Regions from separate parts of the Peribacillus sp. FSL K6-5616 genome, predicted to be linked through region 4. Evidence: riboswitches for the same ligand, from Rfam matches in the RefSeq annotation. Region 4 holds a riboswitch; each other region holds the start of a gene.

Region 1 (4,295 bases), 2.0 Mb from region 4:
GCACCGATAATAAGTGCCGGCAGTGCAGCGTTCTCACCGATCATGGAACCGACAAGCGCTTTAGTGAAAGGAATGAGCAGCACGATCAAAATAAGAAATGGAATCGAACGGAATATATTGACGATAGCACTCATGACTCCGTTGACTGCCTGGTTTTGCCACATATTACCCTTTCCTGTCAGGAAAAGGATCAATCCTAGTATTATGCCTATAAAAAAGGTTGCCACTACAGAGACGCTTGTCATGTAAAGCGTTTCTTTCGTAGCTTCAATGATGTCTTCCCAATCAACATTCGGCAATAATTCTTCAAGCATGAGTAATCACCTCCACGCCTACCTGCTGTGCTTTAATGAATTCGATTGCGCGGAGCATTTCATCCTCTTTGCCATCTAGATGGATAAACAATGTGCCATATGAACCGCTTCTTGTTTGGGATATCTTACCTTGAACGATATTGACATCCAACTCGAAGTTACGTACAAGTTTGGTGATCAATGGGCTTTCTGCATGATCGCCTACAAAGGTCAATTGAATCACTTTGCCTGCTGGATAGCGTTCGAGCAAATGGTCCATCGTTTCTTTCGTTTCTTCCGGTTCCGTTACCTGTTGCACGAAACGCTTCGTCATTTGTTCTTTAGGATTCTTGAAGACATCCAGGACAGGACCCTGTTCAACAACCTGCCCGCTTTCCATCACGGCGACACGATGGCAGATTTTACGTATTACATGCATTTCATGCGTAATCAAGACGATCGTCAATCCCAAACGCTGATTGATGTCAACAAGCAATTCGAGTATGGAGTCGGTAGTCTGCGGATCCAAAGCAGAAGTCGCTTCATCACACAGCAGCACTTTAGGGTCATTTGCCAGTGCCCTGGCTATTCCCACCCTTTGCTTTTGCCCTCCGCTTAATTGCGAAGGATAGGCCTTTTCCCTGCCTTCAAGTCCGACTAACTTGATCAATTCGTTCACACGCTTGGTGCGTTCAGGTTTAGAAACTCCTGCAATTTCCAATGGAAAAGATATATTCTCCTGAACGGTCCTTGACCATAATAGATTGAAATGTTGGAAAATCATGCTGATTTCTTGACGGGCCTTACGGAGCTGAGCCCCTTTAATTTTTGAAATTTCCTTTTCAGCCACCACGACGGATCCCTCTGTAGGTGTTTCCAATCCATTGAGCATTCTGATCAAAGTACTTTTCCCCGCTCCACTGTAACCGATGATCCCGAAAATCTCGCCTTTATTTATTTCAACATTCACATTATTTACAGCCTTTATCGTCTCACTGTTTCCTTTTCCTGTTCGGAACAGCTTACTGACTTTCGTCAATGTAATCATTAACCCTCACCTCTTTTATCCAATAAAACCTATGAACTTAGTTGATTTCTCTACATTATTAGTCTGTTTCTCCTATCATGTAAAAGTTTTCTCCATTAATAAATAGAAAAAACCTTTCTGCATGAGCAGAAAGGCAGGTGAAGAAACAGGCCTTCCTCTCATCTTCCAAAGTGATTAAACTTTGTGTGAATTGGCACCTTTCCAAGGAAATCTCCTTGTCGGTTGCCGGGTTTCATCGGGCACATCCCTCCACCTCTCTTGATAAGAGCTAATATATAGAATATTTAAATATCATTAAGTTCTTTAGTATGCTGAAATTTTATCATAGATAAAAAAAGAGCGCAATGTATATTATTTCTAGTACAAGAATGAACAGGAACTTTACTTAAACCGATTTGGAAGTCAAGGAGACGATGTTCGTCGCCTTTTCAATTGCCTGCTCCAAATCTTCTATTAAGTCCTCTACATTTTCAATCCCAATCGATAATCGGACTTGATCGGCACTTACACCCGCTTTCTCAAGACCCGCCTCATTCAATTGTTGATGGGTTGTACTGGCTGGGTGGATGATCAAGCTCTTCGCATCCCCTACATTCGCCACATGGGACCATAATTCCACCGAATTGATAAGTTTTGCCCCAGCTTCGCGATTACCTTGAATCCCAAATGTCACGACAGATCCAGCTCCCTTTGGCAAATATTTATCCGCAAGGGCTTTATCGGGATGATCCTCATCACCAGGATGTGAAACCCAGGTCACGGCTGGATGGTTTTTTAAATAGTTTATGACAGACTTGGTGTTTGATAGATGCTCTTTCATCCTTACATGCAGCGTTTCAAGTCCAAGCGTAAACTGGAATGCACTTTGGGCACTTAGCGCAGGGCCCAAATCACGGAGTAACTGAACTCGGGCTTTCGTTATGAATGCGGCAGGTCCAACTGCCTCTGCGTATACCAGACCGTCGTAACTTGGGTCAGGCTCCGTGAAGCCTGGGTAGTTTGGCGAGTTCCAATCGAATTTCCCTCCATCCACTATGACACCGCCTAGCGTGGTTCCATTTCCAAGAAGCCATTTTGTAGCGGAATGGATGACAATATCCGCTCCAAAGTCAATTGGTCTGCAAAGATACGGTGTCGCGAAGGTATTATCAATGATTAAAGGTATGCCGGCTTCATGGGCGATTTCCGCTACCGCTTCAATATCAAGTACCCTCAAACTTGGATTTCCGATCGTTTCAGCAAAAATGGCTTTAGTTCTTGGCGTAATCGCCCTTTTGAAGTTTTCGGGATCATCGGGAGAAACGAACTTCACTTTGATCCCATATTTAGGAAGAGTGTTTTCAAAAAGGTTATACGTACCGCCATATAATGTAGAGGCAGAAACAATCTCATCCCCTGCAGCGGCGATATTCAGGATTGAAAGTGAGATGGCGGCCATTCCGCTTGCCGTTGCCAATCCGCCGATACCGCCTTCCAATAAGGCCATCCTTTCCTCAAAAACACTGACCGTGGGATTATGAAGCCGTGTATATATATAGCCATTCTCCTTTAGGCCAAATAAATTCGCTGCATGGTCGGTGTCTTTGAACAAGTATGCATTGCTTTGGTAGATAGGAACGGCACGGGCACCTGTTTCATCAGCTTGCAGACCGCCATGAACACTCAATGTTTCGAAGCGCAACTTTTTCTCTGACATATGAATTCACCTTTTTCTATGGATTTAGTTGGAATTATATGAAATCCGGCTTTTTTATAAACAAAAAAACCACTTCTAAGAAGAGGTTTCCAGAACACACCTCATCTACCAGAGCCAACACTCTGCTGGAATTAGCACCGTATATAAAAATTTATACCGGTTGCCGGGCTTCGTCGGGCCAGTCCCTCCGCCACTCTTGATAAGAACTATTAAATTCTGCCATACTTATTTCAAAATATAGCATTTTAGATTAAATCAGTCAATGAATTGTTAGAATATTCTTTGTTTATTCCCTTCTCTCATTCAAATGTCAGCAACAAAGAAAACCAACCGCGGTCCTGATTGGTTTCCTAGCTGATTTCCTTAAGCAATCCGTACAAATAAGGAACGGATTGAAAGGCATATATTTTTTGGTGCAGCTGCCCTTCTTTGAAAAGCAATAAGCAAGGAACACTTTCGATTTCATATGATTCGGCAATTGCTTGGACATAGTTCATATTCATTTTGCCTGCCTTCAATCCCGGAAAAAGCTCCAAGGATATCGTCAGCATCTTGGAGGCCACCTGACAGGTGCCGCATAAAGGTGTATATAAATATAAGCAAAAGGTTTCCCCATTTTCAACAGCAAGCTTACACTCTTCTTCTTTCCATTCCTGCATCAATTAGTCGTTCACCCTTTGACTTAAAAATTTCATTTTCACATTCATATTGGCAGATAGGAGCACAGTTGCGATATGATGTTCGGGTGAGCTCTCCACTTCTTTGTACATTTTATTAATATATAGGTGGTTCGCTTCCGGCATTTCCCTTCGGAACTGCTTCCGCAGCTTTTCTCCTGATTCATCTGCGTCAAAAAGGAGATAAACATCACGGTCCATCAATTCATCCACTAATTCATCCAGCTTAGTTAATGATATGGTCCCATTCGTACATCTTATTTCCACATCTTCATTTAAAACGGAGGCAACTTTTCTTCTATCGGAACTGCCTTCTACAATGATCACTTTATCGAATTCGCCCCACTCCATGTCATCACTCCATCTCACGAATTATGTGCGCAACTCACCCACTGTACAAATGAAAAAGAGAGCAGGCCTTTTCAGTCCCCCCTCTCCTTTCTTTTTAACCGTTGATTAAACTCTCATACTCTTCAGCGCTCATCAAGTTTTCAATATCACTGCTATTAGATGGTTCAAGCACGACCATCCAAGCCTTTTCATAAGGAGACTCATTTACATATTCAGGGTTGTCACTTAAA
Region 2 (4,295 bases), 1.8 Mb from region 4:
TTCCAATGAAAAAAAGGACCATGCAAGAAAGTGGTCCTTTCAGAACGTGGAAACGATCCAGTTGGTTTCAGATCCGCTTCCTGTACGTCAAGCCTCCTCACCGCAAGCATCCTAGCAGAGTCTCGGCTAGCCAATTATTCGAGCGCAGCCGTCATATTTCGGGTTATAAGGCAGTATTCGAGCGCAGCCGCCGTGTTTCGTGCTGCAAGGGGTGAGAATTCGAGCGCAGCCGCCGTATTTCGGGCTTGCAAGGCAGTGAATTCGTCAGCAGATGGCATATTTCGAGCTGTATGGCAGTGAATTCGACAGTAGACGTGTATTCGGGTAAGGAGTAATTTCGACCACAGATGGCGTATTTCGAGCTGTATGGCAGTGAATTCGACAGTAGACTTGTATTCCGGGTGCAAGGCAGTAAATTCGAGCGCAGCCGCCATATTTCGGGCTGTATGGCAGTAAGTTCGAGCGAAGATGCCGTATTTCGGGCTAATGGTAGTTACTTCGACCGTAGCCGCCGTATTTCGGGTTACTTGGTACTTCTTCGACAGTAGATGAGGTATTTCCCCTTCCATGGCACTTAATAAAGTAATCCATAATCATGGTTCGGGATGTGACATTTCTTGCCGACAAACTGAAAGGACCAAGCAAGAGCTTGGTCCTTTTGTGTACAATTTATTAAGCTGTCGGGCCGCCAAGTTCTTCGATTTCACTTGGAACGCTTTTGAATTTCTTGAAGTTTGCACGGAATTGTGCGGCAAGGTCTGTTGCTGCTTCTTTATAAGCGGCAGGATCTGCCCAAGTCTTGATTGGTTGAAGCACTTCATCAGGAACACCAGGAACATGAAGCGGGATATCCAAACCGAAGATATCATCTTTGATCGTTTCGATGTTCGCTAATTCACCTTCAAGCGCCGCTTGTACCATTGCACGGGTGTAAGCAAGTTTCATACGGCTTCCAGTTCCGTATGCACCGCCAGTCCATCCTGTGTTGACAAGATATACCTTTGCATTGTGCTCGTCAATTTTATCACCAAGCATCTCAGCATAGCGTGTAGCTGGAAGCGGTAAGAATGGTGAACCGAAGCAAGTGGAGAATGTAGCTTCCGGAGAAGTTACGCCTCTTTCAGTACCAGCCAATTTACTAGTGTATCCGCTTAGGAAGTGGAACATTGCCTGTTCTTTGGAAAGCTTGCTGATTGGAGGCAGAACGCCTGAAGCATCAGCTGTTAAGAAAATGATTGTATTTGGATGTCCTGCAATACTTGGGTTCACGATGTTATCGATCGCTTGCATTTGGTAAGCAGCACGAGTGTTTTCAGTCAATGAACTGTCATCATAGTTCGCTACACGCGTATCCGGATCGACAACAACATTTTCCAATACAGCACCAAAACGGATTGCATCGAAAATTTGCGGTTCTTTTTCACGTGAAAGGTTGATCGTTTTCGCATAGCAGCCGCCTTCGATGTTGAATACGCCGTTAGAAGACCAGCCGTGCTCGTCATCGCCAATCAATTTACGGCTAGTGTCTGCTGATAAAGTTGTTTTGCCTGTACCGGACAGTCCGAAGAATAAAGCGACGTCCCCTTCACGTCCTACGTTAGCAGAGCAATGCATTGGAAGGATTCCAGCCTCTGGAAGTAAGTAGTTCATGATCGAGAAGATCGATTTTTTCATTTCTCCTGCATATTCCGTTCCGCCGATCAGGATCGTACGGCGTTCAAAAGAAACGATGATGAACGTTTCGGATGTAGTTCCGTCCACTTCTGGGTCCGCTTTGAAGTTAGGTGCAGAAAGGATCGTGAATTCAGCTTCGTGACCTCTCAGTTCCTCTTCGTTTGGACGGATGAACAAAGTATGGGCGAAAAGGTTATGCCAAGCATATTCATTAACAACACGGATGGGAAGACGTGATGATTCGTCTGCACCAGCGAAACCTTTAAAAACAAAAATCTCTTCTTTTGCTTTTAGGTAGTCAACTACTTTATTATATAGTTTATTGAACACATCTTCGGAAATCGGTCGGTTCACGGGACCCCAATCGATTTTATCTTTAACTGATGCTTCTTCCACGATATATTTATCTTTAGGTGAACGACCGGTATATTTGCCAGTTTCAGCTTTTACCGCGCCGGTTGATGTTAAAACGCCTTCATTTCTGCTAAGTACTTTTTCGACCAATTGAGGAACTGATAGTTGAGTTTGCACATTGTTTCCTGTTAATAATTGGTGTAACTCATTAGAAACATCTACAGAATTCATATATGAGGTACCTTCCTTTGTTTGAGTTTTTAGATTACAATTAGTATAACACATTCATTTAATTAGTCTATACTATTTCTTTTAATTTGTGATTATTTTCAGCTAGCCGCATTAATCATTTTAATCCGGCAGGAACCGAGTCAGGATAATCGCATATACTTTCATGAAGAAAAATTTATTTAAATAGGAAGTTAGTAAGCAATATATGTCTAATGGGAAAGTCAGGATGTCGTTCCTTTTCGATGTTCAATACTTTATTATTAATGGCAATTTACAACATTTCTATTCGTATTTTGCGTTGTAAACCCCTCTAGGACGTTGTATCAACATGTTTTTTCAAATGAACGCCATTCTGGGTGGAAATGTTCTTTTTAGAAAAGCATTGACAAATTCCAGCCAGATACGATAATATCTTAAATTGTACGGATTCTCTTATCCCGAGTTGGTGGAGGGACAGGCCCTTTGAAACCCAGCAACCTGCCATATTGAACTTGACTCCAAGATCGATCGCCGAAAATAAAGCGAAGGTCTTCAAGGAATAGTGGTGATGGTGCTAACCTGAGCAAGGTAAAAAACCCTTGAACGATAAGAGTGAAAGGATAGAAGACAGAATTTTAAACCTTTCCTCATTTGCCAGGGAAGGTTTTTGTGTTTTTTATAAGTAATTCTGTGTCTATAGTTGAAACTAATGAGGGAAACGAGTTCCGTAAAAATCAGGCTTATGCCTACAACATACTAACTTCCAAGGAGGAAATATGATGTCAAAGAAACGTCTATTTACTTCTGAATCTGTTACAGAGGGCCATCCGGACAAAATTTGTGATCAGATTTCAGATTCCATTTTAGATGCTATCCTAGCTAAGGATGCAAATGCACGTGTTGCGTGTGAAACTAGTGTAACTACAGGTCTTGTACTTGTTGCTGGTGAAATTACAACGTCCGCTTACGTGGATATCCCGCGTATCGTTCGTGATACGGTTAAAGGAATTGGCTACACACGTGCGAAATACGGTTTCGATGCTGAAACTTGTGCCGTTTTGAGTTCCATTGATGAGCAGTCTGCCGATATCGCAGCTGGTGTCGATAAAGCATTGGAAGCTCGTGAAGGAAACATGTCAGATGAAGAAATCGATGCAATCGGTGCAGGGGACCAAGGTCTTATGTTCGGATTCGCTTGTAATGAAACAGAAGAGCTTATGCCGCTTCCGATTTCATTGGCGCATAAACTTTCATTCCGCTTGACTCAAGTTCGTAAAGATGAAACTCTTGCTTACCTACGCCCTGATGGTAAAACACAGGTAACCGTGGAATATGATGAGAATAACCGTCCTGTACGTGTAGATACAATCGTCATCTCTACACAGCATGATGCAGAAATTACGCTTGAACAAATTCAAGCCGATCTAAAAGAACATGTGATCAAAGCTGTCGTTCCAGCCGAGTTGATCGATGCAGATACTAAGTACTTCATCAACCCGACTGGCCGTTTCGTAATCGGCGGACCTCAAGGGGATGCTGGTCTTACTGGACGTAAAATCATCGTTGATACTTACGGCGGATACGCTCGTCACGGCGGCGGTGCATTCTCTGGTAAGGATGCAACTAAAGTTGACCGTTCTGCTGCATACGCTGCACGTTACGTTGCGAAAAACATCGTGGCAGCAGGCCTTGCCGACAAAGCGGAAGTTCAATTGGCATACGCAATTGGTGTGGCAGAGCCTGTATCGATCTCTATTGATACGTTCGGAACTGGTACAGTTAGCGAAGAAGTCCTTGTTGACCTAGTTCGCGCAAACTTCGACCTTCGTCCAGCTGGTATAATCAAAATGCTTGACCTTCGTCGCCCAATCTACAAACAAACAGCTGCATACGGACACTTCGGCCGTACAGATGTCGATCTTCCATGGGAACGCACGGACAAAGCAGAAACATTAAAAGCACAAGCGTAATTCATATAAAAAAAGGTGTCCCGCTATTAGCGGGGCACCTTTTTTATGGATTAACTTAGCCGTCTGCGGGAATAATTCAAGAAATCC
Region 3 (4,295 bases), 1.9 Mb from region 4:
TTAAATCATTTTCTTTAGCGAAGTTATCCATGTACACTTTATGCTGGAAAAGGTTGGCGTCGATCGAGTTGTTGCCAAGCGACTTATTCGGCTGGATATAGTCGGTGAATTCGACGATTTCTATTTTGTATCCGAGATCTTCCAGACCTGGTTTGATGGCCTCCTTAACCATATCGGCGTACGGCCCGGTAGTCGCCCCGATCTTCAATTCTTTTTTGTCTTCAGTATTTGGGGATGCATCATCGCTCCCGCATGCTGCCAAGCCGAGTGCAAGTGCACAGACTGATAATAACGAAGCTATTTTCTTCATTTGAAATTCCTCCTGAGTAATGAAATGTATTGAGTCATTTAAAAAAATGATTGATCCTATTGCTTGTTAACTATGTATGAAACTTTGTCACCAACCATTTGAATGAGTTGCACAAGGCAGATAAGAACGACGATCGTCGTGATCATGACTGTGTTGTCATATCGGTAATATCCGTACCGGATTGCCAGGTCGCCAATTCCGCCACCGCCGATTGTCCCAGCCATTGCTGAGTAACCGATTAGCGAAATGGTCGTTAATGTCAGTCCTTGAATGATTCCCGGTTTTGCCTCTGGAAGAAGTACATCCTTAATGATCATCCATGGAGTGGCACCTACGGCAATTGCTGCTTCAATCACTCCTCTGTCTATTTCACGTAATGCCGTTTCAACAATCCTTGCAAAAAAAGGGATTGCGGATACGGACAGGGAAACAGAAGCTGCTCTTGGCCCTATCGTCGATCCCGTAAGTAGGTCCGTTAAAGGAAGGAGGGCGACCAAGAGAATGATGAACGGGATTGAACGAACAATATTGACTGCGAAACCGAGAGATCGATTCACGATGCCATTTTCAAAAAATAAATTCCTGGTTGTTGTAAATAGCAATACTCCAAGCGGTAAACCGATCAGCAGGGCTACTGCAAGAGAAACGCCGACCATATAAATCGTTTCAAGAAAGGCTTTATTAAGATCAGGTAAAATATTGACGATGGGATTAAGCAGTGACATGTTTTAACACCTCCACAGAACTGGAACGATTTTTTATATATTCCAATGCCGAATGAATTTGGACGGCATCGCCAATTAACTCGATGATTAAAATGCCTAAAGGAACATCTTGGATATACTCAATTTTACCGTGTAAAATATTCCCCTTTACTGCATGGGATTGGAGAGTATCCGAAAGAATCGACTCACCGGCGGTTTGCCCTTCGAATTGGATCTTAATAATCGTCCCTTCACTTTCATCAATCAAGTGCGAAGGGAGTTCGAAATCCAGTACACTGCTAATGAATTGCTTCGTTAATTCCTGTTTGGGCTGTGAAAATATTTCATAAACGGGTCCTTCTTCAATTACCCGGCCATCCTGCATCACGGCGACTCGGTGGCATAGTTCTTTGACCACTTCCATTTCATGTGTAATCAACACGATGGTGATACCAAGCTCACTGCTTATCTTTTTCAATAACTGTAAAATCGCTTTTGTAGTTGTTGGATCAAGGGCTGAAGTCGCTTCATCACATAATAGTACAGTGGGTTCATTTGCTAACGCGCGAGCTATGCCGACCCGTTGCTTCTGTCCACCGCTAAGCTGTGCAGGATAGACATCTTTCTTATCGCTGAGCCCTACGATTTCCAACAATTCCAATACACGTAACTTAGTCGCGTCCTTCGATCGATGCGCTGCCCTTAAGGCGAAAGCGACATTTTCATAAACGGTTTTTGAACTGACCAGGGAAAAGTGCTGGAATATCATTCCGATTTTTTGGCGTTGTTTACGAAGCTCTTTGCTAGATAAAGAGGTTAAATCAATGCCGTCGATAATGATATTTCCACCTGTCGGACGTTCAAGCAAATTCAAGCAGCGGAGTAATGAGCTTTTTCCAGCTCCGCTGTAGCCGACAATGCCATATATTTCACCAGTTTGAATGGTCAAAGATACGTTATCCACTCCGATAACTCGGTTTTTCTTCGAGACGTATTCCTTTCGGATTGAACGGATTTCAATCATGAGCTTTCCCCCTTAAAAATTAAAAAAGCTGCCTCTATCATTCAGAAAGAGGCAGCGAAATCATATCTCGGCTTATCTTTCAGAATGCAATCATTCTGCAGGAATTGGCACCGTTCCCTAAGGGCGGTTGCCGGACATCACAGGGCCTGATCCCTCCGTCACTCTTGATAAGTAAATTATTATTTTAGAATATTTCAAGTTTTATAATATAATCTATATTATTTGTAAAATCCGGCAATGTCAATCGTTTCTTTTATTTTTTTGTCATTAAATCTGGTACGGTCCGTTAAAACGATTCATGGAAAAAGCATTTTCTTCGAGGCTATTTATTCCAATATTTCCTTGTCAAAAAGGTAAAGTGGTACTACATTTATTATAGTAAAGTTAAAAAAAGGAAGGTAAAACTATTTTTGTACAATGATGGGGAGGAAACCGAATGATAGAGATCAAGACGATAAATGATGTGGTTTGCGTGCATGGGACTCCTGGCGGGAACAAGGGAGGGATGAGTGTGTATGTCTTTTTAACGGATGGCCTATTGATAGATACTGGCGCACAGATTTTATTGGAAGAGCTTATTCCATTCTATGAATCCGCAGACTTCGACTCAGTGGCCCTGACTCACTATCATGAAGACCATACGGGGGGCGCTGCCTGGATAAAGGAACATAAAAAGGTCCCTCTTTTCATTCACCCGATGTCGGTTGAGGTTTGTGCAAAGGATGCTGAATATCCTGAATATCGCAAAATTTTCTGGGGAAAGAGAGACGCCTTTAAAGCTGAGCCGCTAGGGAAGGCCATTCATTCCCGTACCCAAACGTGGGAGCCGATTTTTACCCCAGGTCATGCAAAGGACCATATGGTGTATTTGAATCACAAAAATGGCGTGCTTTTTTCAGGAGACCTTTTCGTAACCCCAAAAACAAAGCTTGTCTTACGGGAAGAGTCTGTCCCGGTGATCATCGATTCCATAAAAAGATTGCTTCAATATGACTTCGGGGAAGTGTTTTGCTGTCATGCTGGGCATGTTCCTGATGGGAAGGAGATGTTTCGAAAAAAACTGGATTATCTGGAAAACCTCCAAGGGGAAATTTTACGCTTGCATTCTCAAGGGCTGACCGTTCATGAAATCCAGCAGGTCGTTTTACCGAATCGCTATCCCCTTATCGAGATATCTGGGCATGAATGGGATTCAGAGCATATCATTACATCGATATTAAACGAAAATATTTTAAGTGCGAGGGAGAATGGGACTAGTTGAATGCTATCCGTTTAACGGCCTGACTGATATAAAAGAGAGCTCTCCATAAGAGAGCCCACATTATTCATTTATTGACATTGGGATCTGTTTCATCATAAAAATCATGTGCTTCTTCGATGTTCTGAAGGTTAACGACTTCATACACATTTCCGCCCGCCATTCCTTCATTGATGATACGGTCGATATCCAGGTAAACGGAGTCCTTGCCATCATATTCGGTATCCTTCAAAAATGTCATTTTTTCTTTATCCAAAAGAAATCCCTCCTAGCCTTTTCTTTAGTTTAGGCAAAGGAGTTTTTTTTATTCTGTTAAGCGATTTCATGAATGTAAAGGGGTTTCATTCATATACATGGAAGATCATTAAATCATGTATCATGCTTTTGAGTTTAGTTTCATCTGTTTCGGAAGGCGGATTGGCTGTCCACTCGATGGATCCATCTTTATGATACAAGGCTTTGATTGCCTGCTTGTTGAAATAAAAGGAAATTTTCCATCCTGGCAGATTCTTATGCAATGGTTCCCATTGAAAATGAGTGATCATATGTATTACCTCCATATATACTGTTTCTCATTCGATTATAATGGAAAACGGCAGCTGGAGGTGTTATTTTCTTTTCAGGTTGGAAAAAGTTAATTCAATGAAAAGATTTTTTAAATGCAAAAGCCTGTTTGTTTCAATTTCTTCTTCATCGAATTGCATCGGCTTTGAGTTCACTTCGTATATGAAAAGCGAGCCTGATTCGTCTTCCCCTATATCAATGGAAAACTCTCCGAGAAACCCGATCTTTTTTGAAAGTATCTCTCCGCATTTTTGGGCGATATTCGCTAATTTTAGATCCAGGTTTTTTGATTTAATGTCCTGATAAGGAAAAAGCTTTCCGCCTCGGGGAGTGTGGGTGGTGATTTCCTGAGTTTGCGACATCCTTACCGCTTTGCCGGTCACTTTATAAAAACCTCTTTCATAATGGACGAGAATCCGGTAATCATAACGATGT
Region 4 (4,295 bases):
CCACCTCCTGCTGCTTTATAATGTCAATTACATCAAAAAATGTTTCGAATCCTTGATGTGGAATTCCTTCCCTTTCACATTTTTCAAGCAGTATGTCACGGGCTATGACAAAATCGGCCTGTTTTGCCGCTTCAAAATCCGTCACTGAATCTCCAATAACGAGTTTAAAATCTTCCGGACCCGTAATTTTCCTCATAATGGATGGCTTGCAGCAACCGCAATCATTATTACATTGCTCATCACAAGCATGTGGCCACTCAATATAAATCTTTTCCTTATCAAAAAATGCATGGTTGCAATAAACGGACTCTGTTGGCAATATATCATTCAAAAGGGGTGCAATGAAAAAATCCATGCCACCGCTTACAATATATAAAGGGATATTGGCTTGTTTCGTATATTCAACAAATTCATAAAACCCTGGACGAATGCCGGCCGTTTTTCTTACATATTGGATGATGTCATCCTTCAAGCCACTTTCAAGGAGGGAAAACATATCCCCAACTCCTGAAGATATACTGATTTTTTGCTGAAGGACACCATCTTTCAACGCTTCCCATTCCGGAGGCGCAAATTTCTTCATAATTGAAATGATATTATCTGTGTTGGTAATCGTTCCGTCAAAATCACAAAAGATAATCGGTTTCATTATTTCTTATAGGCCTCCCCACAACACAAGAGCTTTTCTTAGGGTTTCTTCCTCAGCCGCCGCTTCAGAAAGTTCCTTTCCTGCCAGAACGGCTTCCACAGCAGAACGGAAAGCCTTGGCACCGCCCTCTGCTCCGTCAGGGTGCCCGTGAATTCCGCCTCCGGCATTAATTACACTATCATGCCCGAAATCCTTGATCAGGTCCGGAACCATGCCCGGATGAATGCCTGCAGAAGGAACAGGGAAGGCTTTTTTCCATGCAAGTTCATCTTTTGTCAGAGCTTCAGCAATCGCTAAGGTCTCCGTTTTTTCAAGTGCGACATTTCCATAAGGAGAAGGGAACAAGGATAAATCCGCACCTGATAATCTAACTAATTTACCAAGCAATAATGGATAGCCGATACCATAAAATGATGAAGATGCCAATGCTCCGCTATATGCGGGGTGCGCCATGATCGGCAACTTGATACGATCATGTTCACTCAAGGCCTGCAATACATCCAAACCATATGTATGAACGTTGAACAATAAAGCATCTGCCCCTGCTTCAGCCGCTTGCTCTGCCTTATCCAATAATTCAAATGTTTTCCCTGATAGATTGACAGCATATAAAGTCCGGTGGCCAGTAGTTTCATAGACTTCATTCAATATTCTTTTTCCCGTTTTTATTCTATCGAAAAATGGAGTCAGTTCCTGATCAAAGAGGATCTCATCATCCTTAACTAGATCGACACCTCCCAATGCTTGTTGCCTCAGTTGCTCATTATGAAATGGTAGGTCTCTTCCCAATACGCCTTTAAAGATGCTCATCACCAAGGGCCGGTTAAATACGCCAACCTTTTCCCTTATGCCTTCAATGCCAAATTGCGGCCCGGGAAAAGCTTTTTGAATATCACCGACAAAATCCAAGTCAATAAGTTTTATTTCACCGTCCAATGAAAGTTTGCCGAAGACCGTCGTAAGGATTGCGGGTAAATCATTGGAGAAATTCCTTGCCGGATAGGCAATTTTAATCAGCGAACGGTATACTTTCCGATTAAAGTAGCTGTTTGCCCTCTCATCTTCAGATAGGGGTGTCACCGATACGACGCGTCCCTTATGTTTTTCCAGTTGTTTCTGTACCAAATGTGGCAAGTCCGTCCATGTCCCCACAGTCAGACCCAAGGCAATGCTCTCTGCTTTTTTCTCATGATTTCCATTAAAGTCATGAATTAAATAAGTAGCGACTATCTCGCTCATCTGATCACTCCTATAACACGTTAGTAAACTCTCGATGTCATTAATAACCTGAGATGGTCTCAAAATGGCAAAAGCCCCTTCATAAAGAAGAGGCTTTAAAAAGCCATCTTCTTATCTCCCAGCCCTCGGCTGCAAGAATTAGCACCGTGCCTTGTGGATTTCAAAAAAATCCGGCGGAAGGATTCCGCCCCATTTTACAATGGAATTACGGTCGGTTGCTGGGCTTCATCGGGCTAGTCCCTCCACCTGCTCAAAATAAGAAAACGCTGATATATAAGTTGCATCAAAGTATCGAAAGATTAAGAATTTATTTTGTATTCTGACAGGTAATTCCTACTTTGTCAATAAGTTTTAACTATTTAAAGGTGAATCATATTGCATTAAAATAAGTTTAATGTACGTATTCGTTCCACAGCCTCTTGCAGCCGTTCTTCCGAAGTCAGTAGCCCTACCCTGACATAACCTTCGCCAAATTCACCGAACCCATTCCCTGCGGCAACAGCTACATGGGCATGCGTTAATAAATAGTCCGCAAAACTCTCGGACGTAAAACCTTCAGGTACTTTGAGCCAGGCAAAAAACGATGCCGCTGGAGCTTTGACATCCCAGCCGATGGCCCTCAATCCCTCAATGAAAACATTCCTTCGCCCCTCGTACATCTGCACTAACTGCTCTACACAGGTCTGTGAGTCAAGCAAAGCGCTTGCCGCAGCTTCTTGTATCGCCGGGAAAAGACTCACATAAAGATGGTCTTGTAATAGTTCAAGAGCTTCTATTACACTCTTATTGCCCACTGCGAAGCCGACTCTCCACCCTGCCATATTGTATGTTTTCGATAGAGTGTATATTTCAACTCCTACATCCTTCGCTCCCTCCGCCTGCAGAAAACTTATCGGTTTTTTTCCGTCGAATCCTATCGCCCCATAGGCAAAATCATGGACCACACATATTGAATGTTCTTTTGCAAAGGAGACGGTTTCATCAAAGAAACTTTCATTTGCAGAAGCGCCTGTGGGATTATTCGGATAATTCAAGAACATCATTTTGGCTTTATCAAGAACTTCTTTATGTATGTCATCGTATTTCGGAAGAAAATCATTTTCTTCTGTCAAGGGCATCAGTTCGGTCTTTGCCTGGGCTAAAACAACACCGGAAAGATAATCCGGATAGCCGGGATCTGGAACAAGGATCGTATCACCTGGATTCAATAAACACTGCGGAAGTTCGACAAGACCTGCCTTGCCCCCGAAGAGAATCGCCACTTCACTATTCGGATCCAGCTTGACACCGTATTCTCGTTCATAAAAGACGGCAGCAGCATCTTTTAAATATTGATGTCCCCGGAATGGCGAATATTTATGATTAATCGTTTTTTCAGCAGCAGACTGCAAACTTTTGACGATATGTTCCGGCGTCGGCTGATCAGGGTTTCCCTGGCCTAAATTAATGACATCATGTCCTTGTTCCGTGATTGCATTGACTTTTGCGACCAGTGAAGCAAAAAACTGCTTGGGCAGGTCCTGAAGCAGTCCGGATTTTTCGAATTGCACCATTTATACACCTTCTCTGAAATTTCTTGAAATTCTAGTCACAAATGATATATGTTTATCGTAGTCTTGTAAAGCATTTTTTACGTGTGGGGGTTTTAACGATGAAGTGGAAAATAACTTGTATTCAAATGGATATAGCCTTCGGGCAACCAGATATCAATTTTCAGGTTGCAGAGCAATGGATGGAAAAAGCAGCTCGGTCCGAACCCGATATCGTCATATTACCAGAGCTTTGGACAACCGGATACGACTTGACCAGGCTGAATGAGATTGCTGATCAAGAGGCAGAAAAAACGATTGAATTTCTTAAAACACAGGCACAGAAACACCAGATTCACATCATCGGCGGTTCCATTGCGAAAAAAACAAGCAAGGGAATCTATAACACCATGATCATCATCGATAAACACGGAAAGCTCATTAAAGAATATGATAAGCTTCACTTATTTCAATTAATGGATGAACATCATTTCCTGCAGCCAGGTGAAAAAGATGGTTTATTTACTCTTGATGAAAAAATATGTGCCGGGTTCATTTGTTATGACATTCGTTTCCCTGAATGGCAGCGAGCCCATACCGTTCAAGGCGCGGAAGTTCTGTTCGTTACGGCTGAATGGCCAAAGCCGAGACTCGATCACTGGAGAGCTTTATTGATAAGCCGTGCCATCGAGAACCAAGCCTATGTTGTAGCCGTTAATCGTACAGGCTCGGATGTCAATAATATATTTGCGGGTCATTCCTTGATTATTGATCCATGGGGGAATATCATAAGTGAAGCCGGAGAAGGAAACGAACTATTGACAGGCACCTTGGACTTCAACAAAGTTACGGAAGCACGTAACAAAATACCTGTATTC

Evidence for each region. A riboswitch is a leader RNA that binds a small molecule or an ion and turns the genes downstream of it on or off. The one in region 4 is predicted to bind S-adenosylmethionine.
Region 1: another riboswitch for S-adenosylmethionine. It lies ahead of MHB45_RS22515 (O-acetylhomoserine aminocarboxypropyltransferase/cysteine synthase family protein); the one in region 4 lies ahead of mtnW (2,3-diketo-5-methylthiopentyl-1-phosphate enolase).
Region 2: another riboswitch for S-adenosylmethionine. It lies ahead of metK (methionine adenosyltransferase); the one in region 4 lies ahead of mtnW (2,3-diketo-5-methylthiopentyl-1-phosphate enolase).
Region 3: another riboswitch for S-adenosylmethionine. It lies ahead of MHB45_RS03285 (methionine ABC transporter ATP-binding protein); the one in region 4 lies ahead of mtnW (2,3-diketo-5-methylthiopentyl-1-phosphate enolase).

The regions. Positions count from the first base shown of each region.
Region 1 is NZ_JBBOYT010000001.1:4,623,593-4,627,887, forward strand. Features, by position in the region: gene MHB45_RS22505 (methionine ABC transporter permease) at 1-314, opposite strand, end outside; gene MHB45_RS22510 (methionine ABC transporter ATP-binding protein) at 307-1,341, opposite strand; SAM riboswitch class I at 1,497-1,609, opposite strand; gene MHB45_RS22515 (O-acetylhomoserine aminocarboxypropyltransferase/cysteine synthase family protein) at 1,727-3,037, opposite strand; SAM riboswitch class I at 3,136-3,243, opposite strand; gene MHB45_RS22520 (thioredoxin family protein) at 3,388-3,696, opposite strand; gene MHB45_RS22525 (toprim domain-containing protein) at 3,700-4,065, opposite strand; gene gcvH (glycine cleavage system protein GcvH) at 4,160-4,295, opposite strand, start outside.
Region 2 is NZ_JBBOYT010000001.1:4,421,371-4,425,665, reverse strand. Features, by position in the region: gene pckA (phosphoenolpyruvate carboxykinase (ATP)) at 673-2,259, opposite strand; SAM riboswitch class I at 2,689-2,851, shown strand; gene metK (methionine adenosyltransferase) at 3,015-4,208, shown strand.
Region 3 is NZ_JBBOYT010000001.1:688,582-692,876, forward strand. Features, by position in the region: gene MHB45_RS03275 (MetQ/NlpA family ABC transporter substrate-binding protein) at 1-310, opposite strand, end outside; gene MHB45_RS03280 (methionine ABC transporter permease) at 367-1,035, opposite strand; gene MHB45_RS03285 (methionine ABC transporter ATP-binding protein) at 1,022-2,038, opposite strand; SAM riboswitch class I at 2,108-2,212, opposite strand; gene MHB45_RS03290 (MBL fold metallo-hydrolase) at 2,475-3,299, shown strand; gene MHB45_RS03295 (hypothetical protein) at 3,364-3,552, opposite strand; gene MHB45_RS03300 (YheE family protein) at 3,638-3,841, opposite strand; gene MHB45_RS03305 (YheC/YheD family endospore coat-associated protein) at 3,905-4,295, opposite strand, start outside.
Region 4 is NZ_JBBOYT010000001.1:2,619,724-2,624,018, forward strand. Features, by position in the region: gene MHB45_RS12485 (2-hydroxy-3-keto-5-methylthiopentenyl-1-phosphate phosphatase) at 1-649, opposite strand, end outside; gene mtnW (2,3-diketo-5-methylthiopentyl-1-phosphate enolase) at 656-1,888, opposite strand; SAM riboswitch class I at 1,997-2,150, opposite strand; gene MHB45_RS12495 (pyridoxal phosphate-dependent aminotransferase) at 2,269-3,441, opposite strand; gene MHB45_RS12500 (carbon-nitrogen family hydrolase) at 3,540-4,295, shown strand, end outside.